Regions from separate parts of the Brevibacillus sp. BC25 genome, predicted to be linked through region 2. Evidence: predicted binding sites of a transcription regulator. Region 2 holds the regulator's gene; the other holds the start of a gene.

Region 1 (15,117 bases), on a different contig from region 2:
CTGGCCGTCTATGTGGGGCAATGGAGCGGAGGCTGGGCGAGTGTTGACCATTATTTATTGTCCGGCAGTTTCGGAGTCACCAACGGGGTATTCGCTATCTTCTTTTCGAGTGTGTGCATCTCACTGCTCATGGCTATTAGCGGAGAAATCAGTACGTTCAAACATATTTTGCGAAAAAGGCAGGGATGAATATGTCTACAGGCTGGATGATTGGGTTCGGGGTATTATGGGTGACGGTCATCGCAATTTTGGTCGTCCTGTTTCAAGTATTAAAGGTGGTCGGAACGTTCATTAACAAAATGGAAGCAGCAGAAGCGAATGGTAGAAAAAGCGATGAAAATATGAATTCTTGAAATTTCAGAAAACGCTTTCAATTTCCATATAAGTATTGTATTATATTCCTGTAAATACATTTTGTGGAAAGCTAGAGGTGATATACATGTTCAAAAAATTACTCCAAAAGCTTGGAGCAAGTGCGTTTGCAGGATGCCAAAAAGGATGCGTAAGAAATGGCCCTTTGTGTGAATGCCCTTGGTAGTTTGCAAGACAAATAAGTAGAGCAAGACTGTCTCGCAAGTAGGGAATTCTACTACAGGAGACAGTCTTGTTTTTTGAAAAATCGAAAATTAACGTTGTAAATCTAAATGAAGCAAAGGAAACGGTCTTCCCGAACCATCCAGTTCAGATCGTCCTGTTTGCACAAACCCATACCGTTTGTAGAAAGCGTGGGCACCTTCGTTTTGTTCGTTGACATCTACTTTCAAATGAGGGCCATACTTGCGTTCTGCATGTTCGAGTAATCTGCTGCCAATCCCTTTTCCGTGGTATTCTGGATCAACGAACAGCATTTCGATTTTCGTTCCATCAAGGCCAATAAAGCCTACAGGCTCTTTCTTTTCGTTTAGTTCCATCCATACTTCAACGGCAGATAGTGCTTCATTTTTTACCATGTTTTTATCACTCGTGCCGGAAACCCCCTTGCTTTAGCTATGGGGATATAAGGCACTTTGCTCTGCATCCCCTGTAGGGGGTGCTAAGAGCAAACAAAAATAGTTCTTTTTTTGTCGATCTCCTGTTAGATATGTCTTCTCTATCTAACGAAGTGGTATAATTAACCATAGGTGATGGTTTTGAATAGATCAGTGGAAAGTAACCACAATGTCGTATTTGACTGTAAATATCACGTTGTTTTTTGTCCGAAGTATCGTAAAAAGGTTTTGAAAGAGCCAGTAGACATTCGATTAAAAGAGTTGTTTCTTGAAAAGGCAGTGGAACTACGTGTGGAAGTTGTTGAAATGGAAATCTTGCCTGATCATGTTCATTTGGTCATCAAATGCGATCCGCAATTCGGAATCCACCGAGTCGTAAAACATTTGAAGGGCTATACATCCAGAGTGTTGCGGATGGAATTTAAACATCTCAAAAGCAGACTTCCCTCGCTATGGACAAACTCCTACTTTGTTGCAACGGTTGGCACGGTGCAACTCGATGTGATTCAGAAATACATGGAGTCTCAAAAAGAAAGGAATGATTGAACTTGCATAGAGCCTACAAATTCCGTTTGTATCCAAACAAAGAACAAGCAACACTCATCAACAAGACAATTGGATGTACTCGCTTTGTATTCAATCACTTTCTTGCGAAACGAAAAGATGCTTACGAACAAGAAAACAAAACGCTGAATTACAACGACTGTTCTGCTTTGCTAACGCAACTAAAAAAAGAATTCGAATGGTTGAAAGAAGTGGACTCCACTGCCCTGCAATCAACCTTAAAAGATTTGGATTCCTCATACAAAAAGTTTTTCAAAGAGAAAAAAGGCTATCCCAAATTCAAGAGCAAGAAGAACCCAAAGCAATCCTATACATGCAAGATGAGCATCAAAATAGAACGGAATCGCATCAAACTTCCTAAGCTGGGATGGGTATCGTTTGCTAAATCCAGAGAAGTGGAAGGACGAATCCTATCGGCTACGATTAGATGTAATCCTTCAGGTAAATACTTTGTGTCAGTATTGTGTGAAACAGAGAGTAAATTACTCCCAAAAGTAGAACAGACAGTTGGAATTGACCTTGGGATCAAGGATTTCGCCATTCTCTCTACTGGTGAGAAGGTGGCCAATCCCAAATACTATCGCAAGTATGAAAAACTACTGGTGAAGTGGCAACGGATTCAATCTCGTAGACAAAAAGGCAGCAACAACCGGAACAAGGCGCGTACCAAAGTAGCTCGACTCCACGAAAAAATTGCAAACACCCGTAACGATTTCCTACATAAGCTGCCAACCAAGCTGATCCACGAAAGCCAAGTGATCTGTTTGGAGGACTTACAAGTGGAAAATATGGTCAAAAATCACAAGTTAGCCAAATCCATTGCAGATGCTTCGTGGTCGATGTTTCGTACGATGCTGGAGTATAAGGCAGAATGGTATGGAAGAAGGATCTCAATTGTTGGAAAACAATTTCCTTCAAGCCAGCTCTGCTCAACTCCAAACTGTGGATACCGCAACAAAGCAGTGAAAAGTCTCAACTTGCGCAGTTGGATATGCCCGCACTGTGGCGTACAACATGATCGTGACCAAAACGCTGCTATCAATATTGAGCAAGAAGGACTTCGATTGTTGGGGTAGTCAACTAAACTGTGGGACACACAGGGATAGCTTGGTAAAATTCACTCCGTTAGAGTGACTACCCAAGAATCCCCCGCCTTTAGGCATGGGGAGTGTCAAAAAACTCAATATCCTCTTTCGTCAAAAAATGATGAGTACGGCAAACAGCACGATACCAAATATCTACCAATTGATCACGATAGCTGGCTTCATAAACAGCAGTTTTGGTATTCATCAAGAAACCTCCCGATTCAAACTAAAAAACAAATGCAAGAGCGCTCTTGAGAGCTTATTATATAGAGTCGCTAGGAACTTTCCAATCATGTTCACAGCTTTTCTATCCTCCCAGAATAAATTTGACGATTGATAGGAGGGAAGCGGAGGGGAACCCTACCTCGCCACAATCCCTCCAGGCACCTCCAAATACCCTCTCTTCTCCACAAATAACGGCTCTACAACCCCAAACTCATCTCTTAACTGCTTCATCTTCCCATGAGCCTCAGCTTCCGTCCGATAATACCCGGCTTCGACAAAGTATCCACCTTGCTTGTCCTTCAAAACCCGCATATTGTCCGCGACCAACAGAGATTCCTCCATAGCCCCGAGCGTCTCTCCATACGGCATGGAAGCGGTGCGCACCGAGTACACAGGCTGCTGCTTTTCTGGCGACACTTCTTTTGGCGAAATCGTAATCACAACCTGTGCCGGTTCCTTATACTCTTTCACCTCATAAGTAATCGCTTCCTTAAAGGTCACATTAAATCGCACAAGCGAATCATCCAACGAAATAATCTCGTAGGCATCTTCGATATACGGACTTTGCTTCAATGTCTCGAAATCTTTGACAGCCGAAAATCTTCTTGCACCACCAACAGCAAACGACATCGTATTCGGATATTCAGTAAAACTCACGTGGAAGGAGCTGGCGTTCTGCTGTACCTCATTATCCTGGGTAAAGTTCAAGATGATGTTTTCCTGATCTCCTTGCTTCTGTACCGTAATGAAGCTAACATCTACGGCATCCTGAGGAGTACCGCCGCCTGCACTGCCTTTATTGAATTGCAATATTTTCACTAGCTTGCTCAGACCGGGTACGTTTTCCAAAGCACTTGCAAAAGCGGGCATCGTGTTTACGCTGACCGTGAAAAGAACAAAGACAGCGGCTGCGCTTACGCCAGCGTGCTTCATCCAACGCGTTCTTGCTTTCGCACGTTTTCGATGAAGCTTCCCACGTTCGATGGCTTGCTCGGTGACTGCCGCCAACTCTTCGGGAATTTCAATATCGTGATAGGCTTGTTTATAATCGTCCAGCTTTTTATCCAAGAGATTCACGCTCCCCAATGTTCACTTTCAATTTCTCCAGTCCGCGGTAAATGATCGACTTTACGGAACTGAGGGGTATGTCTAGCACATCGGCAATGTCCTTGATGGGCATGTCTTCGAAATATCTCAGCATAATGACAGTTCGGGATTTTTCATCAAGTTGGCCCAACGCATCATGCAAGTCGATGACATCTTCCCGCGGTTTTTGCTCGTAGCTGCCTTCATGCTCTTTATCCATATAAACGACTTTTTTTGCTTTGCGTATGTGATCCAAGGCGCAGTTGACGGCGATTTTGGTCAGCCATGTTTGAAAGTATTGCGGATGCTTCAATTTGTGTATGGAGATAAAGGCGCGGTAGACAGTTTCCTGCACGATTTCCAGAGCGTCTTCTTTGTTTCGTACATAAGTAAAAGCCATTCGATATATTTTTTCTCTACTCTCTTGGATCAGAAGCGTAAAGCTGTCTTCATCACCGGAAATGGCTCTTTGCGCCAGTTCAGTTTGATTCACGATGCTGCACACCCTCCTTACTGAATGCGTTAGGTTCTTCCTTTCTTCTCGAAAATAATCCCGCAGCGCTAGACACACTGCGGGAGCGTAGATCCTTCTTTCCTTACTTCAATGGAAGAACCATTTTATTTTTCATTTCGCCGCTTTCTTGATCGATTTCAAACAGTTCGAGGGTGCTTGGTTTATTTTTAGACAAATTGCTCAGTGGGATGACAATTTCCTGTGAGAATTCACCCCACTCCGGGCCACCTTTCGATGCTGTACCAAAGCCTTTGGCAACTATTTGTTCGCCTTGCTTCACGGCATATTGATAGGTGCCTTCGAAAACGCTAGCTTCGCCGGATACGGTATACACGACAGACGGTGCCGCAAGCTTCAGGTTACGAAATACTTTGGTGTTTTTTACTTGATCGGAGCTATCTAATGGGATGGAAAGCTTGTTGATGATCGCACCGTTCTCTTGGTTGATTTCAAACATCTCGAGGATCAATGGCTCGTTTCCGATCAGCTCACTTGTTGGGATCTTAATCGTTTGCGCAAAAGTTCCCCATTCCGGACCACCATTTGAAGCTGTGCCAAACCCTTTTGCCAAGACGTGCTTCCCTTGCTTGACTGCGTATTGGTACGTTGCTTCAAAAACACTTGCTTCTCCTTTTAAGGTGTACAGGAGAGCAGGCTCCGCTAGTTTGATATTCCGGAACATAGTTTGCTTGGCAGCTTCGTTTGCTTTTGTTTCTTGCTGCGTGGCTACTGGGGTAGTCGTCTGGTTAGCCCAAGTAGTGCCGAGAGCTCCGGCAAAAACAGTGCAAGTCAAAATAGAAGCAGCAAATACAGTGATGGTTTTTTTATTCATGGTGTGTCTCTCCCTTATATGGCAGAATGCCGTAATTGATTGTTTTTTTGTTGTAGCTTCATGAAGTTTACATGGGTTAGACGGGGGAGGGACGCAAAAAGACGCAAGAGATTTTACGGAAAAAATGGGGTTTTTTCGTATGATTTAGCAGAATTTTTAAAATATTTCAGACGTAGATTCATAGATTGGGCTATACTGTTTTTATGGAACAATCTTCTAATTAGTGGGGGCGGAAAAAATGAAAAAACTCGTTTCTCTGGCAGTCGTTGCAAGTATTGCGATCCCGTTACTGAGTCCGACCTTTGTCCAACATGCTGCTGCAAATGCTATTCATGATTATCGTAACGAAGTTCAGGTCAACCAGTTCCGCCCGCATGGGGGAGATAAGCAGGAAGTGAATGATTACATAGCGTCCTTGGTGAAGCAACGATCTAATCCTGCTGAGGTAGCAAAGCTGGTAGCAGATGATTCCTTGACGAATTTTGCGATGAAAACCTATATGGAAGGATTGGCGCAATACAAAAACATTCAGGTGATCGAAGCAAAAGTAGACAAGCTGTACACCGTCACGAAGGAGGACGCTTATAATAACTACCGCGCGATTGTGAAATTCAAATACGTCGGGTATACCGCAGATAACAAGGCTATTGAAAAAACGGATTATCTCGGCTTGGCTAGACTCGGGACAGACCCGGTGAACTGGAAGGCGTGGGGCGTCATTTGGCAGGACTCTGGCATCGATGTGTCAGATGTGAAGCTGTTTCAGTTGGAGAAGCCACGCAAAGGCGAAGAAATATGTGTGATCACGACTGATTCAGGTGTGATCAAGCTGAGACTGTTCCCGAACAAAGCTCCAAAAGCAGTGGAAAACTTTAAGACACTGGCGAAAAATGGGCAGTACAACAATATGATTTTTCACCGTGTGATCAACGATTTCATGATTCAGGCGGGAGATTTGAAAGGGCCGGATGGCAAGGAGCTGCCGAGTATATACGGCGAGTCGTTTGAGGACGAGTTTAGCCGGGATCTGTTCAACTTCAGAGGAGCGCTCAGTATGGGGAACGCTGGACCTAATACGAACAGCACCCATTTCTACATTGTACAAAGCCCCAAGGTAGATCAGGAGTATCTCGATTTGTCGGCGCTGCCGTTGAATGCAGAAGCGAAGTATAAAGAAATTGGCGGACGAGCTTACCTCGACAATCGCCACACTGTTTTTGGTCATGTATTTGCCGGGATGGAAGTGGTAGACAAGATCGCTGCTCAGAAAACAGATGAGAATGCGAAGCCCATCCAAAATCCGATCAAGGTGCAAAAGATCGAATTTGTCCCGTATAACGAGTAAGTTTCGCCAGCAAAAACCCCCTCTCATTCCTGTCATTTGGGATGACGAGGGGGTTTGTCAATGAAGAGGAGATACAATTCAATATGGTTCCCAACGCAGTTTTCGTGCTTTTTCGAATCGCTCTTCCACATATGGCCAGTTGACGATATTCCACCAGTTCTCTACATACTTGTCTCGCTGGTTTTGATACGCCAGGAAATAGGCATGCTCCCATACGTCCAGGGCCAGTAGCGGAATCACATCCCATTGTGACAAGTTCTGGTGCTTTTCGGCTGTAAGAATCTCCAGATGATGTGCTCGCGGGGACCAAACGAGGATCGCCCACCCAGGACCTTCTACCTTTTCTGCCGCCTGACTAAATTGTCTCTTAAAGGCGTCATACGAACCGAAATACCGATTGATTGCCGCTGCAAGATCACCAGATGGAGTGCTACCCCCATTTGGACTCATGGATGGCCAAAAGATAGTATGCAAGTAATGACCGGCCCCATTAAAGGCTAGCTCGCGTTCCCAATGGCGTATGAGATCGAAGTTGCCACTTTCTCGCGCCTCTGCTAGCTTCCGTTCTGCTGTATTGAGATCGTCTACATACTTTTGGTGCAGTTTGTTGTGATGGATTTGCATGGTAGCTTCATCGATGTATGGCTCCAAAGCGTTGTAGGCATAAGGGAGCGGGGGGAGGGTATGCCGGCCGACAGCCACGGGGCGTGCTGCACGGACTGGCTCGCGTGCACCGGGATAGGAAACGGGTTCTGGCACTACAGGCACTTGTACTTCTTCCGCCACCGCTGGCTGTGCATTCATTAATTCCTGAACAGGCTCGGTCACTTCTCCTGCCAGATCCTCATCTTCACTCAACTGAGCCAGTCGTAAAAAGTGATGGAATTGCTCCTGCACCTGTTCTGCGCGAGTGATGAGAACAGGGAGTTCTTCGCTTTCTTGTGTTGAACCAAGCTTGGATGCTTCCCTTCCGATCAATGTAAATGATTCTTCGAATTTGTGCAGATGCCGTTCGAGTTCTCGGTTGAGGGTCTTATGTCTTCGCAAATGCTCGATCCATTGTCGGCCCCATTGGCTCCAGTCCAGCAAATTCTTGGCTTCTTCTACCAAAAGATTCTCCTCCTCGTGGGCACATCATCTCTCCCCACATTATGAAAGGCGCCTAGAGAAGGTGCGACATTTGCGGAGTACAAGAAATTTCATCTCGGCATATGGTAGTAGCACAAATGTTTGAGTGGTATGCTGTACTATATTCATTTCAACAGGGGAGACACATTAGCATGAGTAGAGAACGAGCGATTGCCGTTATTGATTCAGGAGTGGGAGGATTAACTGTTGCGAAGGAAGTCATGCGTCAGCTACCCGAAGAACGGATTGTTTATGTAGGCGATAATGCCCGCTGTCCGTATGGCTCCAAATCGCCGGAAGAGATTCGTACCTACAGTTTTCAAATGATCGATTATGTGATGCGTACACCGTTAAAAGCATTGGTGATCGCCTGTAATACTGCGACTGCCGTCGTGCTGGAGGAAGCGATGGAGGATTTGCCGCTGCCTGTCATTGGGGTGATTGAACCAGGCGCACGTGCGGCTGTTCAAGTGACGAAAAACGGAAGGGTCGGTGTCATCGGGACGGAAACGACCATACGTACCAAGGCGTATGAGCGTGCGCTTTTACGGATTCAACCGGATTTGTACGTCGCTGGCATGGCTTGTCCCGCATTTGTGCCACTGGTGGAGAGCCACATGGCGAACTCGGAGGAAGCAAGAAGAGTCGTGAAAGAAACGCTCGCCCCGTTCTTGCACGAAGATTTGGACACGTTAATTTTGGGCTGTACACACTATCCGTTGCTAGCACCAGTCATTTCGGAAGTGATGGGAGATCGAGTACGCTTGATTAACTCCGCAGAAGAGACAGCGCGAGAATTGTCCCTGCAAATTGCGACGGACGCCGAAAGCAAGCAAATAGAGCGCCCGGATCATCTGTTTGTGACGAGTGGGGACGCCCACAAATTCCGGACCATTGCAGAAGAGTGGCTGGATTGCAAAGTGAACGTCCAGCACAACTCATTGGAAAAATCCATCCAGCCCTGATGGAAGACCTTGTCTGCTGAGACAAACTTTCAACGCATAAACCCAAGCCTAGCTCGTATACATGGTAGTACAAAGTGTCTGGAGGAGGCTGGGGAAATGAAGATAAGGCACATCGGGAAAATGACGGCCGTGCTGGGGGTTAGCGCAGTGCTTTTGTCGGGCTGCGGTCTCTTTGGCCCGGAAAAGGAAACGATTAGTATTGATGCACCGCCACAGTCAGAGGTATCAGTGGATTTGCCAAACGGCATGCCGTCCCCGGATGCTGCAAAAGAAGGGGCACAACCGGTCGTTCAGGAGACTGGAGAGAGAATGGTGTACTTGCAGGATGCTAACGGATATATCGTTCCTGTCTCGATGACTCTTCCGAAATCAGAAGGTCCTGCCAAACAAGTATTGAGCTACATGGTAAAAGGTGGTCCGGTAGAGAGCATGCTCCAGGGTGGCTTCTCCGCTGTCTTGCCGAAAGGGACAGAAGTAAAAGGACTTGTCATCAAAAACGGCGTAGCCACTGTCGATTTTTCCAAAGACTTCAAAACGTACGAGGAGAAAGACGAGAAGAAAATTGTCGATGCAGTCACCCGGGCGTTGACGGAGTTTAGCAGCGTCAAGACTGTGCAAATTTGGGTGAATGGAACGCCGTTGACGGAAATGCCAGCAGCCAAAACACCCATTACGCTATTAGACCGGAATCAAGGAGTCAATCTCGAACTGGGCGATGGGGCGGTACCAGGAGATACCTCCAGCGTAACGGTTTATTTCCAAGGACAGCTGGATGATACACGTACGTATTATGTCCCAGTCACTCGCCTGGTTCCTGAAACGGCTGACATCGCCAAGGCAACCGTTGAAGAGTTGATCAAAGGACCGAAACAAGGATCTCAGCTCTTTAGTTCCTTGCTGCGTACGACACGTGTTCTGAATGTGAAGCAGGAAAAAGATTTGGTGACGGTCAATTTGAGCAGTGACATCCTCAAGTATGACGATGGCAAGGAAGCGAGCCCAGAAGCCCTGCAATCGCTCGTCTTGTCATTGACAGAAACGACAGGAGCCAAGCAAGTGCAGCTGCTAGTGGAAGGAAAACCGCTAGCTAGTGGCGAGTTCACCAAGCCAGTTAGCCGCCCGGTTCAACTCAATCCCATACAGATGTAATGAACGAGCCACGCCCGTATTAACGAGCGTGGTTTTTGTTCGCCAATTGTTTGCTGCAAGCGTAGCTGCTGGTAGCATGGAGGAAGTGACAAGAATATTTGCAATTAACGTAAATAAGGAAGAGGCGTTTGTGCAGTGGCAGATCGTTTCCCGCCTCTGGTATAATGAGCGGAGTGTAACAAAGCGATTTAGGAGGAACTTGGAATGAGAGTGGATGGCCGTGCCCATGATCAATTGCGCCCTGTAACCATTACGCGCAATTACATTAAACACGCAGAAGGATCGTGCCTGATTGAAGTCGGAGACACAAAGGTGATTTGTACGGCGACTTTGGAGGACCGGGTACCGCCTTTTATGCGTGGTGGCGGGAAGGGCTGGATCACAGCCGAGTATTCCATGCTTCCCCGAGCAACAGCGACTCGCAACGCGCGTGAGTCGTCCAAAGGAAAAGTCGGTGGACGCACAATGGAGATTCAGCGTCTGATCGGACGTGCTCTGCGCTCCGTCGTGAACCTTGAAGCAATGGGTGAACGCACTATTTGGTTGGATTGCGATGTCATCCAGGCAGACGGAGGTACACGGACAGCTTCGATTACCGGAGCCTTCGTGGCAATGGTAGACGCGATGCAAAAATTGGTAGATAGTGGCACCTGGAAACAGCTGCCGCTCAACGATTTCCTGGCAGCGACCTCTGTAGGGGTAGTTGGCGAGGAAGCCGTGCTCGATCTCAACTACAAAGAAGATTCTACAGCGATTGTCGACATGAATGTCGTCATGACGGGAAAAGGAAAGTTTGTCGAGCTGCAAGGAACAGGGGAGGATGCCCCGTTTTCTCCTGAACAGCTACAAGAAATGATTGCCCTTGCAAAAGTCGGCATTGACAACTTGATTAACAGTCAAAAAGAGGCGCTCGCTGATGTTTCGCTCTCTTTTGTACAATCAGTAGCGGAGGAAAGTCATGCCTAATCGGAAAAAAGTTGTTCTCGCAACACGTAACCAAGGAAAAGTGAAAGAATTCAACAGGCTGTTCGCAGAGGCAGGCTGGGAAGGAATTAGCCTCGCTGAATTTGACGGTGTGCCTGAGGTAGTAGAAGACAAGGACACCTTCGAAGGAAATGCGCTGAAAAAAGCAATCGAAATCTCTACATACTTGAACATGCCAGCTCTCGGTGACGATTCAGGTCTGGAAGTAGATGCGCTGGAAGGACGCCCTGGAGTTTACTCCGCACGCTTCGCTGGGGAAGATGCAACAGACGAGCAGAATTGGCGTAAATTGTTGAAAGAGCTGGAAGAAGTGTCGACACAGGAACGCACAGCTCGCTTCCGATGCACGTTGGCGTTGGTGATTCCAGGCGAAGATCCAATCATTTCCACTGGCGCTTGTGAGGGTGTGATCGCGCGTGAGCCAAAAGGGACAAACGGCTTCGGATATGATCCGGTATTCTACATCCCATCGATGGACAAAATGATGGCCGAACTCATGCCAGAAGAAAAGAACCAGATCAGCCACCGCGCTCGTGCCATGCAGCAACTGCTTGAAATCATCAAGTAGACAAGAGAGAAAACAGGAGAGTGAGGCGTGATGGGAATTCTCATCATGAGCGATAGCCACGGCTTGGTTCGGGAAGTAAGCCAGGTCGTCAACCGACATCATGTCGAAAAAATTTTGCATTGTGGCGATTTTTGTGTCGACCATCAGCGCGAGCCGTTTTCCAACATGACGCTTGTCCGAGGCAATTGCGATTCGACACAAGAGGTGCCGACTGAACAAGAGACCGAATGGCGCGAACTTCACATCCTGCAAACGCACGGGCATCTTTTCGGAGTGAAAGGCTCTCTTCTGCGCCTTCATTACCGTGCAGAAGAGGTCGGAGCAAATGTAGTGGTTTTCGGTCACTCTCATGTACCTGTCTGTGGTGTAGAGAGAGACATCTTGTTTCTGAATCCGGGCAGCCTGCAAATGCCGCGCGGTTTTCACGTACCGACATATGCTCTTTTAGAAGAGACAGGAACGAGCCCGACAGAAGTTTACATATCCGTGGCGTTTTATGATCATTTAGGCAACCGGGTTTCACAATTGGGAGGGAACTATTCTGTTCGTCGACCAATGAGGTCTTCTTGAAAACTAAAAGATTTGTGCTATACTAGAATGGTTATAATGGCTAGAATATTATCATCCGAGCCTGCGAAGATACCATGGCGCGGCTGGCGATGTTCTGTTGATTCGATTTAGGAGGGGAAGTTTACGTGGCAGCAAATTGGGAAAAGGTAGAGAATAACCAGGGAGTCCTGACGATTGAAGTAGATGCTACGCAAGTAGACGCAGCATTGGATCAAGCGTTTAAAAAAGTGGTTCAAAAAGTTCAAGTTCCAGGATTCCGTAAAGGAAAAGTACCACGCAAAATGTTCGAATCCCGTTTTGGTGTAGAATCTTTGTACCAAGACGCTCTTGACATTCTGCTTCCAACTGCATACGGACAAGCTGTTCGTGAAGCTGGTATCGAGCCAGTAGATCGTCCAGAAGTAGACGTAACGCAAATGGAACAAGGGAAAAACCTGATCTTCAAAGCGACTGTAACTGTGAAGCCTGAAGTGAAGCTGGGCGACTACAAAGGTCTGTCCATCGAAGAAAAAGACTTCTCTGTAACAGAAGAGAGCGTTGACGCTGAACTGAAGCGCATGCAAGAGCGTCATGCTGAGCTCGTAGCAGTAGAAGAGGGTGCCGCACAAACAGGCGATATCGCTGTAATCGATTTCGAAGGCTTCCAAGACGGAGTAGCTTTTGAAGGCGGTAAAGCGGAAGATTACTCTCTGGAACTGGGTTCCGGTACTTTCATCGCAGGGTTCGAAGAGCAACTGGCTGGTTTGAACATCGGCGAAGAAAAAGAAATTACCGTAACTTTCCCTGAAGAGTACCACTCTCCTAACCTCGCTGGTAAAGAAGCGGTATTCCAAGTGAAGCTGAACAGCCTGAAGCGCAAAAACCTGCCTACTTTGGATGATGAGTTTGCCAAAGACGTGAGCGAGTTCGACACGCTGGAAGAGCTGAAAGCAGACACCAAGAAAAAACTCGAAGAAAAAACAGCGCAAGAAAAAGATCAATATGTTCGTGAGCAGCTCGTTCTGAAAGCAGCTGAAAGCGCTGAGATCGATCTGCCAGCAGTAATGGTTGAGCATGAATTGGATCAAATGGTAAATGAATTTGGTCAACGTCTGCAATACCAAGGCATGACTCTGGAACTGTACTACCAGTTCTCCGGCATGGATGAGAGCCAACTGCGTGATCAATTGCGTGCAGATGCAACATCCCGCGTTCGCACTTCCTTGACTTTGGAAGCAATCGGCAAAGCAGAAAACATCGAAGCAACAGAAGAAGACGTAAACGCAGAACTGGATAAACTGGCTGGCGTATACGGCCGCCCAGCTGATGAGCTGCGCAAAATCTTCTCTGCACAAGATGGCATGGTTGCTCTGTACCGCGATGTGCAAACTCGCAAAACAGTAGATTTGCTGGTTGCAGAAAGCAAAGTAACAGCATAAGCTTAGAAGAACGCATGATTGGTCAGTGGGCAGGCTAACCCTGATGCTGGCTGTCAAGACCACAAGGCACGAGTGTATCGTGCCTTGTTTTTCCACCATTGACTTTTTTCGGCAAAGGAGGAAAATACATAATGCTAATCCCTATGGTCATCGAGCAAACAAGCAGGGGAGAGCGCTCTTACGATATTTACTCGCGCCTCCTGAAAGACCGGATTATTCTCTTGGGCACCGAGATTGATGATGAAATCGCCAATCTGGTTGTCGCTCAGCTGCTTTTCTTGCAGGCAGAAGATCCGGACAAAGACATATCGCTATACATAAACTCTCCAGGTGGTTCTGTTACAGCAGGAATGGCCATCTATGACACCATGCAGTACATCAAACCGGATGTGTCCACGATTTGTGTGGGCATGGCTGCCAGCATGGGTGCATTCCTGTTGGCTGCTGGTGCAAAAGGCAAGCGCTTCGCTCTGCCAAATGCCGAAGTAATGATTCACCAACCGCTCGGTGGTGTGCGTGGGCAAGCAGAAGACATCCGCATTCATGCGGAATGGATTATGAAAACGAAGCGCCAGCTGAATGAGATTTTGTCTGAGCGGACAGGTCAGCCTTATGAACGCGTAGAGCAAGATACAGACCGCGACAATTTCATGAGTGCAGAAGAAGCAAAGGCCTACGGATTGATTGACTCTATTATCGAACGCAAAAACTGACCCGTTGTGAGGTGAAGCGCATGTTTAAGTTTAACGACGACAAAGGCCAACTGAAGTGTTCCTTCTGCGGCAAGTCCCAGGAACAGGTGCGCAAGCTGGTAGCTGGTCCTGGTGTTTACATTTGTGACGAATGTATCGAACTGTGCAATGAAATTGTACAGGAAGAACTGGGCACTGAAGAAGAAATCGATATGAAAGAAATTCCAAAGCCAGTGGAAATTCGCAAAATCTTGGACGACTATGTCATCGGTCAAGATATGGCGAAGAAGTCCTTGTCTGTAGCGGTGTACAACCACTACAAACGGATTAATTCCGGGGCGAAGATCGAGGATGTGGAGCTGCAAAAATCCAACATCATGCTGATCGGTCCGACTGGTAGCGGGAAAACGTTGCTCGCGCAAACATTGGCGCGCATTCTGAATGTACCTTTCGCGATTGCGGACGCAACTTCTCTGACAGAAGCAGGCTATGTGGGTGAAGACGTTGAAAACATCTTGCTCAAGCTCATCCAGGCTGCTGACTATGATGTTGAGAAGGCTGAAAAAGGAATCATTTACATTGACGAGATTGATAAGGTAGCCCGTAAATCGGAAAACCCATCCATCACGCGTGATGTATCTGGTGAAGGCGTTCAACAAGCGCTTTTGAAAATTTTGGAGGGTACTGTTGCGAGTGTTCCACCACAAGGCGGACGCAAGCATCCTCACCAAGAGTTTATCCAAATCGACACTTCTAACATTTTGTTCATCTGCGGTGGTGCATTTGATGGCGTCGAGCAGATTATCAAGCGTCGTTTGGGTAAAAAAGTCATCGGTTTTGGTGCAGACTTCGGAGATGGCGTAAAAGGCGATCTGAAAGCCGGAGAATACCTGAAATACATTTTGCCGGAAGATCTGCTGAAATTTGGTCTGATTCCGGAGTTCGTCGGTCGTTTGCCAGTGCTTGCTACCTTGGAGCCGCTGGATGAGGAGACGCTCGTGCG
Region 2 (15,117 bases):
GTAGTGAGAACCTGAAGAAGGAGGAGCGGAGTGTAGGAGACCTACATGAGCACCGGACTTCGAAGGTGAACGCTACTTTCGAAGTCGAATATGCTTCCAGGACTACATCGTGATCAAAAGACGACTTTTTGAACTACCTTTTCAAAAAAACAAAAAACGTCCCTATCCCCTCAAACACGAAGGGACAGAGACGGGTTTACCGTGGTTCCACTCTGCTTAGATCGTCATCACTGTCACTAAAAACTCACAACAGTCATGAGCAAATCTCGCTCATATCCCGATAACGGCGGGAAGCCGATGGCGCCTACTGATATCTTTTCAAAAAGATAGGTTCAGCTCATTGCTCACAGGGGCATTTCCATACAGGGCACACCAGATGGCTCTCACCTATCCATCCTCTCTGTAGATGTGCAGACTGTTGTACTTCTCCTGATCGTTGCATTCATTATTTATAAAAGAAAACCAGCCAATACTTACTGACCGTTTGCAATTACTTGCTCTGCACGTGCAATCACCTTGTCGCGTCCAAGCAGATACAACGTCTCCGCCAGATCGCGACCATGCGCCTGACCAGTTGCTCCTACGCGGACCGGCATGAACAATGCCTTGCCTTTGTGACCCGTTTCCTTTTGCACGTCTTTGAGTACCGCTTTAATAACATCCACATTATATGCATCATGGGCAGAAAGGTGTTTCACAAAGGAAGCAAGCACTTCCGGCAATTGTGGTTCTTTCAGCACCAAAGTTGCTTCTTCATCGTACACCACTTCGTCGAGGAAGAAAAGAGCTGCCAACGGAACGATTTGCGCACAGTAGGACATTTGCTCTTGGTACAAGCCTACGATACTGCGAACCCATTCGCCCTTCTCAGCAGACAGATTCTCTTCGATGAAGCCAGCTTTTTGCAGATGCGGGATACACATATCTGTGATCATATCTAGCGGTTGGCGCTTCAAATAGAAGTTGTTCATCCAGTTCATCTTCGTTGCATCAAACACAGCTGGCGACTTGTTCACGCGGTCCATTGAGAACAGCTTGATCAGATCTTCCATTAAGAAAATCTCTTCTTCGCCACCTGGAGACCATCCCAAAAGAACAAGGAAGTTCACGATTGCTTCTGGCAAGAAGCCGAGGTCACGATACTGTTCAATGAACTGAAGAATGCTCTCGTCGCGCTTGGACATCTTTTTGCCATCTTGGTTGAGGATCAGTGCCAAGTGAGCAAAGTCAGGCGCTTCCCACCCAAACGCTTCATAAATCATCAATTGACGAGGCGAGTTGGACAGATGCTCTTCTCCACGAATGACGTGGCTAATTTTCATCAAATAGTCGTCCACTACAACGGCGAAGTTGTATGTAGGAATTCCATCTGGACGACAAATAACGAAATCGCCCATCTCGTTGGAGTTGAATGTTACTTGGCCACGAATCAGGTCGTTCACAACATACTCGCGATCATCCTGAACGAGGAAGTGAATGGATGGCACTCGTCCTTCTGCTTCGTACTGAGCACGCTGCTCGTCCGTTACATGGCGGTGCTTTTCCAGAATGCGTGGTGTTTCTCCACGCGCGAGCTGTTCTTCACGTTCTGCATCCAGCTCTTCTTTTGTCGCGTAGCAGTAGTACGCTTTGCCTTCTGCCAGCAGTTGATCGATATATTTCCGATAAATGTCCAGGCGCTCTGTTTGACGGTACGGTCCATATGGTCCACCAACGTCTGTACCTTCTTCCCATGTTACGCCGAGCCATTTCAGGTTTTTCATTTGTTCTTCGTCCGCATTTTCCTTATTGCGTGTTTGGTCCGTATCTTCAATCCGAACGATGAACGAACCACCATGATGTTTCGCAAAAAGATAATTGAAGAGCGCTGTTCGCGCACCGCCGATGTGTAAATGCCCCGTAGGACTCGGCGCATAACGAGTGCGAATTTCTTTCGCCATTGGTAGCACCATCCTTATAAATGTAAAAGGCTATAACCTTGACCTAAGTAAAAACGTATCTAAGGCTTTATGTTACACCTTGCCCTTCTACTTGACAAGCAAGCATACTGCCTGGGCAGCGATTCCTTCTCCTCTGCCTGTAAAACCAAGTTTCTCCGATGTCGTCGCCTTCACATTCACTTGCGAGAGATCGTCTGCTTCCAGCACGCGTGCAATGACTTCACACATTTGCGGGATGTACGGCGCCATTTTCGGCGCTTGGGCAATGATCGTTGCATCCACGTTTCCTAAGCGGTAGCCGTGCTCCCGAACCAACTTCCATACATGCTCCAACAGCTTTACGCTATCCGCATCCTTAAAAGCCGGGTCTGTATCTGGGAAATGCCGGCCAATATCCCCTTCACCAATCGCTCCAAGAATCGCATCACTAATCGCATGGAGAAGAACATCCGCGTCAGAATGCCCTAGCAAGCCTTTTTCATACGGGATGGTGACGCCTCCGATAATGCATGGACGCCCCTCTACTAACTGATGCACGTCAAAACCTTGTCCAATACGCATGAGCTACTCTCCCTTTCGTTTCCGCAATATCTCTTCACCAAACCACAGATCGTCTGGCGTAGTAATCTTAATGTTCTCATAGCTTCCGTGAAGAATCGATACCGGATGACCCAGCCACTCAACCAGCATCGCATCATCCGTACCCAGCTTCCTCGCTGCCTCCGCTGCCTCATGTGCCTCTCGCAATAAAGACATACGAAAAGCTTGTGGGGTTTGAACCGCCCACAAGCTTTCCCGTGCCGGGGTTGACTCTACAAGTCCTTTTTCCCCCACCACTTTAATCGTATCTTTGACAGGTACTGCCATGATCGTTGCCTGATCTTGTTGCACCTGTTTGATCATGTCACTGATCTGTTTGCGAGTGACGAAAGGACGGGCTGCATCGTGAACCAGTACGTAATCGCAATTTGCGGATAGTGATGCCAAGCCATTTCTCACACTGTCTTGTCGCTCTGCCCCACCAAGAGTAACCACAGCCGTCAGCTTTTCAGCCGAGATCAAGGTCGTTACTTCTGCGTGGTCTGCTTCACTCACCACTAGCACAACTTCATCAATGTCGGGATGAGTAGCAAAAAGACGTACCGTATGAGCCAAGATCGGCTCGCCCGCAAGTGGTAACCACAACTTGTTTCGTTGTCCACCCATTCGTTTACCCGAACCGGCTGCAACGATCACGACACCCGTACTCACTGATTCATCCCTCTCCTGTTGTCTTTTCTATAACGCTCGTTCAAGTAACTTTGGTTTGGCGAAGATCATACGTCCTGCTGAAGTTTGCAGCACACTCGTTACGAGGACATCGACGTCGTTTCCGATGTACTCTCGTCCGCCCTCTACAACAATCATCGTGCCATCGTCCAGATAAGCGACACCCTGACCGTGCTCTTTCCCATCCTTGATGACTTGAACGTTCATCTCTTCTCCAGGTAAAACTACGGGCTTGACTGCATTCGCCAAATCATTGATGTTCAAGACTGCAACACCTTGCAGCTCACATACCTTATTCAGGTTAAAGTCGTTTGTTACGACCTTTCCGCTAATGAGCTTTGCGAGCTTGATAAGCTTGCTGTCCACCTCGGACACTTCTTCAAAATCGCCTTCCCAAATCTGGACCTTTACCTTCATTTCTTTTTGAATCTTGTTCAAGATATCCAGACCACGACGACCGCGGTTTCTCTTCAGTACATCGGAGGAATCGGCGATATGCTGCAGCTCCTCTAGCACAAATCCCGGAATGACCAGTACCCCTTCCAGAAAGCCGGTACGGCAAATATCTGCGATGCGTCCGTCAATGATGACACTGGTATCGAGAATTTTATTTTCCAAGTTAACGGCAGTTGTTGCGCTGTCCTTTTTCTTATCCTTACGTCCAATCGAAAATACCGACATAATCTCGTCCCGCTTGCGAAACCCTACCTGGAAGCCCAAATAACCAAGCAACCCGGAAACAATTAACGGCAAAAGATCTCCTACATATGGAATCGGAATTTTACTGATGGGCAGGAATAATAAGAATGCAACAATAAGACCACTAATCAACCCCATCGCTCCGAACATCACATCGACAACCGGCATTTTGACGAGTGTCTCTTCACCCCATCGAACGATGCGCAGAACATAATCCACAACCCAATTCGCTAAAAAGAAAAACAAGATGGCACCTAGTACAGCTCCAATATATTGCGATCCGGCTACTACACCAAAGTTTAACAGTGGATCGAGCAACGAGAACAATTCGTCACCAAACCGATACCCTAATCCGCCACCAATCAAAACAAAAATGAATTTTCCTACTCGGCGTAACATGCCTTCACCTCCTTTTACTAATATAGACAGAAGCCTAAGAGTAAAACCCTATTTTTTTCCAAATCATTATAACGCTTCATTTTACTTTCCCTCACTATAGCAAAAAAGATTTTGCCATGTCAAATAGCCAAAAATTTTAACATAGTTGTCATTTTCTCGTCAACCCGGGAACACTCGTTTCCTTCGATGATAAATTGACAGGGAGCTGGCTCCCTTCTTATAATGTCAGTATCGTAAAGAGAGAAAATTATGACGATACCAACAGCCTAAAGCAGAGGTGAACCCAGATGGACAATCGAAACATAGACGACTTTCAAACGCAAGTATCCGAGCTTTTGATCAGACATCGTAGCGTACTGGACGTCATGTCCAAAGTTCAGGAAACGGCATCCCGTATTAACCGTTCACTGACAAAAGCCATCACCGAATGCGGCTGTGTCGAAGTGGTTGCCAAAAAACAGACGTACGATTCGAACAAGAATCTGGAGGACAACAAGTCCCATTTGGACACCCACTTTAACGGTCCGCTGTGCGAGCATTGTCGCGATGTAGTTACTGCTGAGCTTGGCAAAAACCTCTTTTACCTCACTGCCTTGTGCAATATTACTGACATTAAGCTAGAAGATGTGCTTCAGAAAGAATCCAACCGACTGAATACTTTGGGTGTCTTCAATCTGTCTTAAAAGTCCGTTACTCGTATTACGAATGAACCCTAAAAAAAGTTGCATACAAAAAAGAAAAACCCGCACATTGAAGTGTGGGTTTTTTTATGCCGTAACTATTCGAACGGAACGGATTCTTTCTCTTTGTTTTTACGCTTACGTAATTTTTTGACGAGAAAGTCAACGTTTTTTTTTATTCCGTACAGTGCATAAAAAGCAAGTGGCAGGAAGACGATTTTTGGAAATTGCTGCGGATACTTAATCGCTACAACAACCACAATCGCAATGATAATGGGTGTGATCCAGTAAGCAGACTTTGGAATCCCCACTTTTTTAAAGTTAGGATACTTGACCTTTGATACCATCAAAAAGGCAAGAAGCAACATACTTACGGCAAGCAATACCGGAGTGAAAACTTGGTGATAGAGTGCGAGCGTAGCCAGTACGCCCCCCGCTGCCGTAATCGGCAAACCGATGAAATACCCCGGAACCCCGGCCTGTACGTTAAAACGCGCCAAACGCAGCGCACCACAGATCGGAAAAATGGCTGTAATGAGAATCCCAAGCAAATCAAAGTGTTGCAAGACGACAACATACATGATGAACGCTGGTGCAATCCCAAATGTAATGACGTCAGAAAGGGAATCCAATTCCTTCCCGAACTCACTTTGGGCATTCAGCATACGAGCTACACGTCCATCCAGCCCGTCTGCCAGCATACCAATGATCACTGTGATCGCTGCATATTCGACGTATTGATCGCCTCGAAACGCAAGAATAATTGCTAAAACTCCCAGAAACAAATTGCTTACGGTTAGTATGTTCGGTAACGATTTCACGAACATAGACTACCTCCTGATTTCTTTTGCGTAAGGAGCAGGTTATCCTGTCGACCTTGTTATTATCCAAGTCCCCTAGGCAAATGTTGAATACAAATAATGCCTTTATCCTATTCTACTTTAAATGTGTCTGTCAATGAACACTTGTTCTTGAATCCGTTTCAGCCCCTCTTTAATGGCTCTCGCTCGGACCTCGCCAATGCCTTCTACTTCGTCTAATTCCTGGATGGTTGCCATCATGATTCGCGGCAGATGATGAAAATGCTCTACCAGATTTGAGATGATCGTAACGGGCAGACGCCGTATCTTGTACAGGATCCGATACCCTCTAGGGGAAACGGATTCATCCAGCATACTGACATTTGAGGAATACCCCAGCGTTCGCAAAAAAGAAGTGAGCTCCAGCATTTCCTCCGAGTTCAATTTTTTCATGTCCCGCAGCACGAGATCAGGTGAATAGGATGCATCTCTGGAATAATCCCGAATAAACATATGGGCCTCTTCCTCAATGTTTGAAACCAGTTCCTCCAACTGCATACTGACGAGCCTTCCTTCTACCCCTAGCTCACATATGTATTTGGAGACCTCAGTCTTAATACGTAACACCATCTCAATCCGTTGCAAAACCGAGGCAACTTCGTGTAACGTAACGAGCTCCTCAAATTCTAACGCACCGAGATTCGTCAAAGTTTGATCAAGCACGGCCTTGTATTTCTCAAGCGTAGATACAGCCTGATTCGCCTTGGCCAAAATGACGCTGATTTCGCTTAAGACATACCGGAAATTCCCCTGGTACAGCGTGATCACATTGCGGCGCTGCGAGATAGCAATGACCAGATGATTCGTTTGAATGGCTGTCCGTTGCGCTGTACGATGCCGTGTCCCCGTCTCGCTCGTAGGGATTGAGGAGGGTGGGAAGATTTGCGTATTCGCGTACAGGATGCGTTTTGCGTCTTCACTTACTATAATCGCCCCATCCATCTTCGCTAATTCATACAAATGGGCAGGAGAAAAATCACAATTGATGGAAAAACCGCCATCGACAATCGTCTTCATCTCTGGACCGCACCCAATGACGATCAAGCCCCCGGTTTTGGCCCGTAAAACATTTTCCAACCCTTCACGAAGCTGTGTGCCGGGTGCCACGAGACGAAGCACATCACCGATTTGCGGAGCTCTTTTGATGTTCCCCTGCATGCCCACTCCTACCTCCTTATCACCTCGTTCAACGCATCGGCAATATTGCTCACACCAATTACTTGAATGTCTGCTGGCGCATCCAGACCACGGATGTTTTTCTCCGGGATGATGACACGCTTAAAGCCTAACTTATGTGCTTCTCGTACTCGTTGCTCAATACGTGAGACACCGCGCACCTCACCAGTCAAACCAATTTCTCCGATAACGACATCATGCGGATTGGTAGCGTGGTCACGGAAACTGCTTGCAATGCTTACGGCAATTGCCAAATCAACCGCTGGCTCATCCAATCTGACCCCACCTGCTACGTTTACATAAGCATCCTGATTTTGCAGCATCATGCCCATGCGCTTTTCCAACACTGCCATGATCATCCCCACACGCTGATGATCGACCCCTGTTGCCGTTCTCCGCGGGGTTACAAAGCTGGTCGGGGCAACGAGAGCTTGCAGCTCAACCAAGACGGGACGTGTGCCCTCCATACTGGCTACGACTGTCGAACCCGCAACACCAAATGGACGCTCTGCCAAAAATATCTCAGATGGATTCGCCACCTCCTCCAAACCGCGATCCTTCATCTCGAAAATACCGATTTCGTTTGTCGAACCAAAACGGTTTTTGACGGCGCGCAAAATTCGAAACGTATTGTGGCGCTCCCCTTCAAAATAAAGAACAGCATCCACCATATGCTCAAGCATACGCGGACCAGCGATGGAACCTTCCTTGGTAACGTGACCGACAATGAAGGTACCAATCCCTTTCCCTTTTGCAATCCGCATCAATCGGGCAGTCGCCTCCCGCACTTGGGCGACACTTCCAGCAGCCGATTGGATCGTTGGGTGAAACACGGTCTGGATCGAGTCAATAATTAGCACATCCGGGTCTACTTGATTAATATGCTGTTCGATCAAATCCAAATCATTTTCTGCCAATACAAACATCGGCGGCGTTTGCAAATGGAGTCGATCCGCGCGAATTTTGATTTGCTTTGCCGACTCCTCTCCAGATACATAGAGAACCTTTGCCCCTTGATGAGCCAAGGCAAAAGATGTTTGCAAAAGCAATGTCGATTTTCCAATTCCGGGGTCTCCCCCAACCAAAATGAGTGAGCCCGGAACAAGTCCTCCACCAAGTACACGATTCAATTCTCCGATTGTCGTATCCATGCGTGGCTCTTCTTCACTGGCTACCTGGGTCAATGGAATCGCAGATTGGCGCTGGCCGCCGCTCATCCCTTCGTGACGATGTGCATTTTTTACCGTCACTTCCTCCACCAAGGTGTTCCAACTGCTGCATCCCGGACATTTTCCCATCCATTTTGGCGATTCATAGCCACATTCTTGACACGCGTATTTCGTTTTATACTTTGACATAGTCGCACCCTCACTTGGATTTCTTTCTCTACTTTTATCATAATTACGCACCCAAAAAAAGAATACCTCCCGAATCAGGAGGCATTCTATTACGTTTCAACCCAGCTTATGATTTCGTTTTTTCGAGGCGCTTGACAACCAGCTTGCCTTCTTCGGCTTCGATATTGACGGTATCGCCTTTACTGATCGTGCCCTTGAGCAATTCCTCGGACAAATTATCCTCGATGTGGCGCTGGATAGCACGACGCAGAGGACGTGCACCATAAGCCGGATCAAAACCTTCTTTTGCCAATACTTTCTTGGCTTCTTCGGTCAATTGGAAATCAATGTCTTGCTCTTTCAAACGTTTACGCAGCTCATCTGTCATGAGAGATACGATTTGCTCGATGTGCTCTTGCTCCAAGGAGTGGAACACGATGACTTCATCGATACGGTTCAGGAACTCAGGACGGAAGCTTTTCTTCAGCTCATCCATGACTTTGTCTTTCATATCCTGATACTTTCTTTCCGAATCGTTGGTCGTGAAGCCGAGCGTTGTATTTTTCTTGATCATGTTGGCTCCAACGTTGGAAGTCATGATGACAACTGTATTTCGGAAATCAACGGTACGTCCCTTGGAGTCTGTCAGACGACCATCATCCAATACTTGTAAGAGGATGTTGAATACGTCTGGGTGAGCTTTCTCGATTTCGTCCAGCAAAATGACGGAGTAAGGCTTGCGACGCACTTTTTCGGTCAGCTGACCGCCTTCGTCAAAGCCTACGTAGCCAGGAGGGGCACCTACCAGACGGGCGGTGGAATGCTTCTCCATGTACTCGGACATATCTACACGAATCATTGCATCCTCGTCACCGAAAAGCGTCTCTGCCACGGCACGAGCCAATTCAGTTTTACCCACACCAGTAGGTCCCAGGAAGATAAACGAGCCGATCGGGCGTTTTGGGTCTTTCAGACCAGCACGGGCACGGCGAATCGCACGCGAGATGGATTTGACTGCTTCATCTTGACCAATGACGCGATCGTGCAAAATTTCTTCCATCTTCAGCAAGCGCTCTGTTTCTTCTTCCTTCAGCTTCAACACAGGAATACCCGTCCAGCTCGCCACTACTTGTGCGATGTCTTCCGGCGTAACCTCCATGTTCAGCTGACCTTGGCGTTCTTTCCAGTCTTTTTTCGTTTTATCCAGTTCTTCACGCAGTTTTTGCTCCTGATCGCGAAGTGCTGCTGCTTCCTCGAACTCTTGTGATTGCACGGCAGCGTCTTTTTCCTTGCGCACCTCTTCCAGACGTCCCTCCAGTTCTTTGAGGTTTGGTGGAACCGTAAAGGATTGCAAGCGAACTTTGGATGCCGCCTCGTCGACCAAGTCGATGGCCTTGTCAGGCAGGAAACGTTCCGTAATATAGCGGTCAGACAGTTTTACTGCCTGCTCGATTGCTTCATCAGTAATTTTGACACGATGGTGGGCTTCGTAACGATCACGAAGGCCATGCAAGATACGAATAGCATCCTCTGCTGTCGGTTCATCAACCTGAATCGGTTGGAAACGACGCTCCAGTGCCGCGTCTTTTTCGATGTACTTGCGATATTCATCCAACGTTGTGGCACCTACGCACTGTAGCTCGCCACGTGCCAGAGCAGGCTTCAAAATGTTGGAGGCATCAATTGCGCCTTCTGCTCCACCTGCACCAATCAGGGTGTGCAGCTCATCAATAAACAGGATGATGTTTCCTGCTTGGCGAATTTCGTCCATGATTTTTTTCAGACGATCTTCGAACTCACCGCGATATTTGGTTCCCGCAACAACGGTTCCCATATCCAGTGTCATGACTCGTTTATCACGAAGGGTCTCCGGAATCTCGTTGTTCACGATTTTTTGGGCAAGACCTTCTGCGATAGCTGTTTTCCCGACGCCAGGCTCCCCAATCAAAACAGGGTTGTTCTTGGTGCGTCTGCTAAGTACTTGGATCACACGCTCGATTTCTTTTTGGCGACCGATGACAGGGTCCAGCCCGCCATCACGAGCGATTGCAGTCAGATCCCTTGCCAAGCCGTCCAGTGTCGGCGTATTGGCCGCTGGGTTCCCTCCAGACGGTTGATGAGATGCCATCATTTCCGAGCTACCAAGAAGCTGGAGTACCTGTTGACGTGCCTTATTCAGGCTAACGCCCAAATTGTTCATGATTCTCGCAGCAATGCCTTCTCCTTCACGGATCAAGCCAAGCAGAATATGTTCAGTCCCGACATAGGTATGACCCAGCTTGCGGGCTTCGTCCATCGAAAGTTCAATAACCTTTTTGGCGCGAGGTGTATAGTTTGGTGTGTAATTACTACCGGACTGCTCTGTTCCTCGCCCGATTAACGACTCCACTTCACTCTGGATTTTATCGAGGCCAAGCCCAAGTGATTGCAGTGCCTTCGCCGCAATCCCTTCGCCTTCTCGAATGAGTCCCAGTAGCACATGCTCTGTCCCAATATCTTTGTGTCCGAGACGAACCGCCTCTTCCAGGGCAAGCGCCAGTACTTTTTGTGCTCGTTCTGTAAAACGTCCAAACATCATATCGTACACCTCCGTATAACCCTGTTTTTTCTCTATATGGTTAACAATTGCGTGATACCATTACAATTATTCTTGTGGTTCTACTAGGCTCAAACGTTCGCGGATCAACCTTGCCCTTCTTTCGTCGCGTTGGTCCGGAGTGAGCTTTTGTCCAGCGTGGTGCTGTAAAAACCCTGGCTGTGTCGTGACCAACAATTCGTTTAGGACGAGCGGAGATACATTCGGAATGATGCCTAGATCAATCCCCAGACGTACATCGGACAGACGTTGAGCCGCTTCCTTGGACTCTACCGTGCGAGCGTACATCAAGATGCCATACGACCGAAAAATTCGATCCTCCAAAGAAACCCGCGTATGCTCCAGCAAATAAGTACGTGCCACACGCTCTTGCTCAATAATTTGTCTGGCTACACCGTAGAGATTGGAAAGGATATCCGACTCAGACATACCCAGTGTGACCTGATTGGATAACTGAAAAAGATTCCCTAGAGCTTCGCTGCCCTCTCCATAAATTCCTCTAACGACTAGACCAACTTGATTAATTGCCTGTAAAATTCTGCTGATCTGCTGCGTCATCACCAGAGCTGGCAAGTGCAGCATCACAGATGCACGAATTCCCGTACCCACATTGGTTGGGCAGCTTGTAAGATATCCTCGTGTTTCGTCGAAAGCGTAGTTCAAGCTTTTCTCAAAAATGTCGTCTATCTTCGTACCTATTTCCCATGCCTCGTTCAAACAAAACCCGGGTAATAGTACCTGTATTCGAATGTGGTCTTCTTCATTAACCATAATGCTGACAGACTCATCTTCACGAAGTAATACCGCACCTTTGCGAGACTCCTCTGCCAGATGAGGGCTAATCAGATGCTTTTCTACGAGCACCCTTTTTTCTAACGGATTAATTTGGTCCATATGGATGACCTGAAGCTGATGCCTTTTGCGCATTGCCTCCGAATCGCTTACTTCCGTTACCTTTCTGACGACTTCCTCGCCCTGCGAGTCCGTTGCCAATAACGGAAAGGGGTGCTGGCGCAGGTTACGGGCGATACGCAGCCGTGTACTAATGACAATGTCGGAATCAGGACCTTCTCCTTTCATCCAATTGCTCCACGGGTTTTGCATAAACTGCTTTTGGGACATAACCAGCTAACCTCCTTTGCTACGATTGGGCCATTTTTTGTTCCAATGCTCGAATTCGATCGCGCATTTCTGCTGCCTTCTCGAACTCTTCACTGGCGACATGACTTTGCAGCGCTTGCTTTAGTTGCTCCAGCTCTTTGCGGATCTTCAGTTTGCCACCGGTCCGCTCTGGTACTTTTCCACTATGCTGTGTGTTTCCATGAATTCGGCGGAAAAGGGGGTCCAGTCGATCACCCAAAAAGGTGTAGCAATCACTACAGCCAAATCGGCCGCTTTTACTAAATTGAGAATATGTGAGTCCACATGTTTCGCATTGAAGCGGCTTATTTGTTGCCGTTTCGCGTCCATTCTTTTGCATGGGATCAAATTTTAAAAGTCCTGACAGGAGATTGTTGATGCTGAAGTTGTGAAAGCCGGTAAAGACGTCCCCTTTTTCATGAGCACACTGCTCGCAAATATGGTATTCGGTTTTTTCGCCATTGACGATTTTCGTCAAATGAAGTGTCGCCGGTCGTTTTCCGCATTCCTCACAGTTCATAACAGCATACCTCCTTTTACTTCAACAAGATTGCTGCGATCATCTGCTTTAAAATATTTGCCCGCAAACGATCCCGCAATTCAGCTTCTAGCGTCAATACGTTTCGCGAGGTAGCGATTTTCATCAAGGTTGCTTCTCTGATGTTGACTAATCCTTCCTCAAATAGTCTTTCTACGATCGCATTTCCCACGCTCTGACTGATGCTCTCACCAATTAGTTCTTCTGTTAGCAATTCCTGCAAGCGCGCTTTACTGACAATCTGCACCTTGCGTATGCGAATATACCCGCCGCCCCCGCGCTTACTCTCTACAATGTATCCTTTTTGAACGGTAAAGCGCGTATTGATGACGTAATTGATCTGAGACGGCACACATTGAAAATGGTCGGCAAGCTCACTACGCTGAATCTCGATCGATCCATTGGGACTGTTTGTAATGATGCCTTTCAAGTGATGTTCAATGATGTCCGAGATGTTACGCAAGTCATCGCCTCCTATTCCTCTGTGTATGTTCTTATGAGGTTACCTAATTGACTTTGACTATCTTTGACGTTAATTATAATGGGTTTAATGCGTGCCCGCAAGTGTCCCTTACACATTCTAGTGTGGGCAAAAGAGGGTCGCTTGAAACTTGGACATGATCAACAAAAAAACCACTCACTGAGGAATGGTTTATGTTTGTTCTTGTGTATTGGTGTCGATTGCTGGCAAATGATTCAGTAGCTGAGAGAAGCTGGTGATGATGACATCTGCCCTATCAAGCTCGCCTGGTCTCGCGAAACCAAAGTCGCATCCAATGGTAAATAAACCGTTTGTCTTGCCAGCTTCCACGTCGGAGTGACGATCTCCTACCATGATGGCCTGCTCGATTTTGTAATCAGACAACAATTTTGCAACCAGGTCATTTTTGGAATGCGTACGGAAACGGCCAGCTGAGTACAGATCGGTCATCAGCGGCTTTAACTCGTATTCCTGACAAATGGCATCGATATACTCTTCCTGCCCATTGCTTGCTACAAACAAAGCAAATCCTTTCTCACGCAGCGTTTCCAAGGTTGATTTTACATCCGGATATAGCTCGGTCACTCTTTCTTTGAGTAACTGGATTTCATTGTCTAGCAAGAAGGCGTCGGCTGAGCGAATGGCTTCCTCACTCGCACCCGGCAGTAATTTGTCCCAGATCTGCTCGATCGTCATTCCCAGTACATTGATCAGTTCACGTTCGTCAGGGGTTTCCCCTTGCCATAGTCCTTTTTGACGAAGCTGGTCAAACGTTCGAATAAATGCGGGGGTCGACAGCTTTTCTGTTTGCAGTAACGTGCCATCCATATCAAATAATATGGCGAATGGTACAGTCATGGGTTCCTCCATTTTATCTGGCTAGGCAGCTATTCTACTTCTCCTGGCAACATATTCATATCATCCATGATGAACTCGGTAATTCGTTGTGCAGCATCTGGCTTCGAGATTTTCTGTCCCATTCTACGCATATAATCCACCTTGGACGGGCTATGCAATAGTTCATCGATAAAGTAAATCAATTGCTCTGACAGATTCGCATGTACCGCACATCCATTATTGAGCAAAAAGTGGCTGTTCCTCTCTTCCTGTCCAGGCAGAGGGTTGTAAACAATCATGGGTACCCGTTTACTCATTACTTCAGCTGATGTAAGTCCGCCTGATTTGGTGACAATTAAATCAGCCGTCTCCAAGTATTCGTGGAAGTTATTGATGAATTTTAGTGGAACGACTTCATGGCGATACGTACGATTTATCACTTTATTGTACAGCTTGTCGTTTGTCCCTGTTAACACAAAGGTTTTCAGAGGAATGTTAATCTCTTCTAGCCCATCTAATACCTTTTCCATCGAACCAAGACCCAATCCGCCCCCTGAAAGAATAATGCTCTTTTGTCCAGGAGCAAGACCAAGCTTTCCCCGAATCAGTTCGGGTTCCAATGGCAAACTGAATTTTTTCATGATGGGAATGCCCATCGGAATGAATTTTTGATGGTCCTGTCGATAAACGTCTAACAGGTAATACAGTTGTTCATGGCCGATGAAGTAATAATTGATATGGTGATTAATCCATGAAGGATGGATGGTATAGTCAGTAATAATTGTATAGATTGGTTCCTTCCAATCATTTCTCCCTTTCAGTACGGAGAGCATACAGCTTGCAAACGGATGCGTAGCAATAAAGGCATCAGGCTGTACACTGTTGATCAGCTTTTTCAGTTTGTTTGCCAATAACTTATTCATCAGCACATTCATATCGAAGAAACGGGTTTTTTCTGTATTATGGTAAATTCTGCCCCACATCTTGGGTGACAGCCTTAACAGATTCATATAGCTTTCCAGCAAAATCTTGTGAAAGGTGGGGCTAATATATTCCAACGTATCGATGATCATTGATGTGCAACCACTCTCAGCCAAGCTTTCTTGCATGGCCCGCGCTGCCTGGTTGTGTCCGTTACCGATGGAAGCGGAAAAGATTAGAATTT

The links. Region 2 encodes CtsR, which represses protease genes until heat stress. Its sites were predicted from a motif close to ATGGTCAATAAAGGTCAAACA; they were not measured.
Region 1: the regulator CtsR is predicted to act here: its motif matches at 13,508-13,528, upstream of clpP (ATP-dependent Clp endopeptidase proteolytic subunit ClpP).

The regions. Positions count from the first base shown of each region.
Region 1 covers NZ_AKIX01000044.1:58,184-73,300, forward strand. The annotation lists gene PMI05_RS13380 (MauE/DoxX family redox-associated membrane protein) at 1-189, shown strand, start outside; gene PMI05_RS31075 (hypothetical protein) at 192-353, shown strand; partial or broken gene PMI05_RS13385 (GNAT family N-acetyltransferase) at 627-953, opposite strand; gene tnpA (IS200/IS605 family transposase) at 1,125-1,535, shown strand; gene tnpB (IS200/IS605 family element RNA-guided endonuclease TnpB) at 1,538-2,629, shown strand; gene PMI05_RS31640 (hypothetical protein) at 2,709-2,843, opposite strand; gene PMI05_RS13400 (DUF4179 domain-containing protein) at 2,999-3,931, opposite strand; gene PMI05_RS13405 (sigma-70 family RNA polymerase sigma factor) at 3,924-4,442, opposite strand; gene PMI05_RS13410 (Gmad2 immunoglobulin-like domain-containing protein) at 4,546-5,295, opposite strand; gene PMI05_RS30040 (peptidylprolyl isomerase) at 5,534-6,640, shown strand; gene PMI05_RS13420 (superoxide dismutase) at 6,719-7,750, opposite strand; gene racE (glutamate racemase) at 7,921-8,733, shown strand; gene PMI05_RS13430 (GerMN domain-containing protein) at 8,830-9,882, shown strand; gene rph (ribonuclease PH) at 10,087-10,848, shown strand; gene PMI05_RS13440 (XTP/dITP diphosphatase) at 10,841-11,434, shown strand; gene PMI05_RS13445 (metallophosphoesterase family protein) at 11,465-12,004, shown strand; gene tig (trigger factor) at 12,130-13,422, shown strand; gene clpP (ATP-dependent Clp endopeptidase proteolytic subunit ClpP) at 13,554-14,135, shown strand; gene clpX (ATP-dependent protease ATP-binding subunit ClpX) at 14,156-15,117, shown strand, end outside.
Region 2 covers NZ_AKIX01000007.1:273-15,389, reverse strand. The annotation lists T-box leader at 184-446, opposite strand; gene gltX (glutamate--tRNA ligase) at 474-1,940, opposite strand; gene ispF (2-C-methyl-D-erythritol 2,4-cyclodiphosphate synthase) at 2,028-2,501, opposite strand; gene ispD (2-C-methyl-D-erythritol 4-phosphate cytidylyltransferase) at 2,505-3,191, opposite strand; gene PMI05_RS01175 (PIN/TRAM domain-containing protein) at 3,219-4,307, opposite strand; gene PMI05_RS01170 (hypothetical protein) at 4,595-4,990, shown strand; gene pssA (CDP-diacylglycerol--serine O-phosphatidyltransferase) at 5,086-5,814, opposite strand; gene disA (DNA integrity scanning diadenylate cyclase DisA) at 5,929-7,005, opposite strand; gene radA (DNA repair protein RadA) at 7,014-8,381, opposite strand; gene PMI05_RS01150 (ATP-dependent Clp protease ATP-binding subunit) at 8,488-10,938, opposite strand; gene PMI05_RS01145 (protein arginine kinase) at 11,005-12,078, opposite strand; gene PMI05_RS01140 (UvrB/UvrC motif-containing protein) at 12,098-12,616, opposite strand; gene PMI05_RS01135 (CtsR family transcriptional regulator) at 12,633-13,097, opposite strand; gene PMI05_RS01130 (HAD hydrolase-like protein) at 13,287-13,973, opposite strand; gene PMI05_RS01125 (UDP-N-acetylglucosamine--LPS N-acetylglucosamine transferase) at 14,003-15,117, opposite strand, start outside.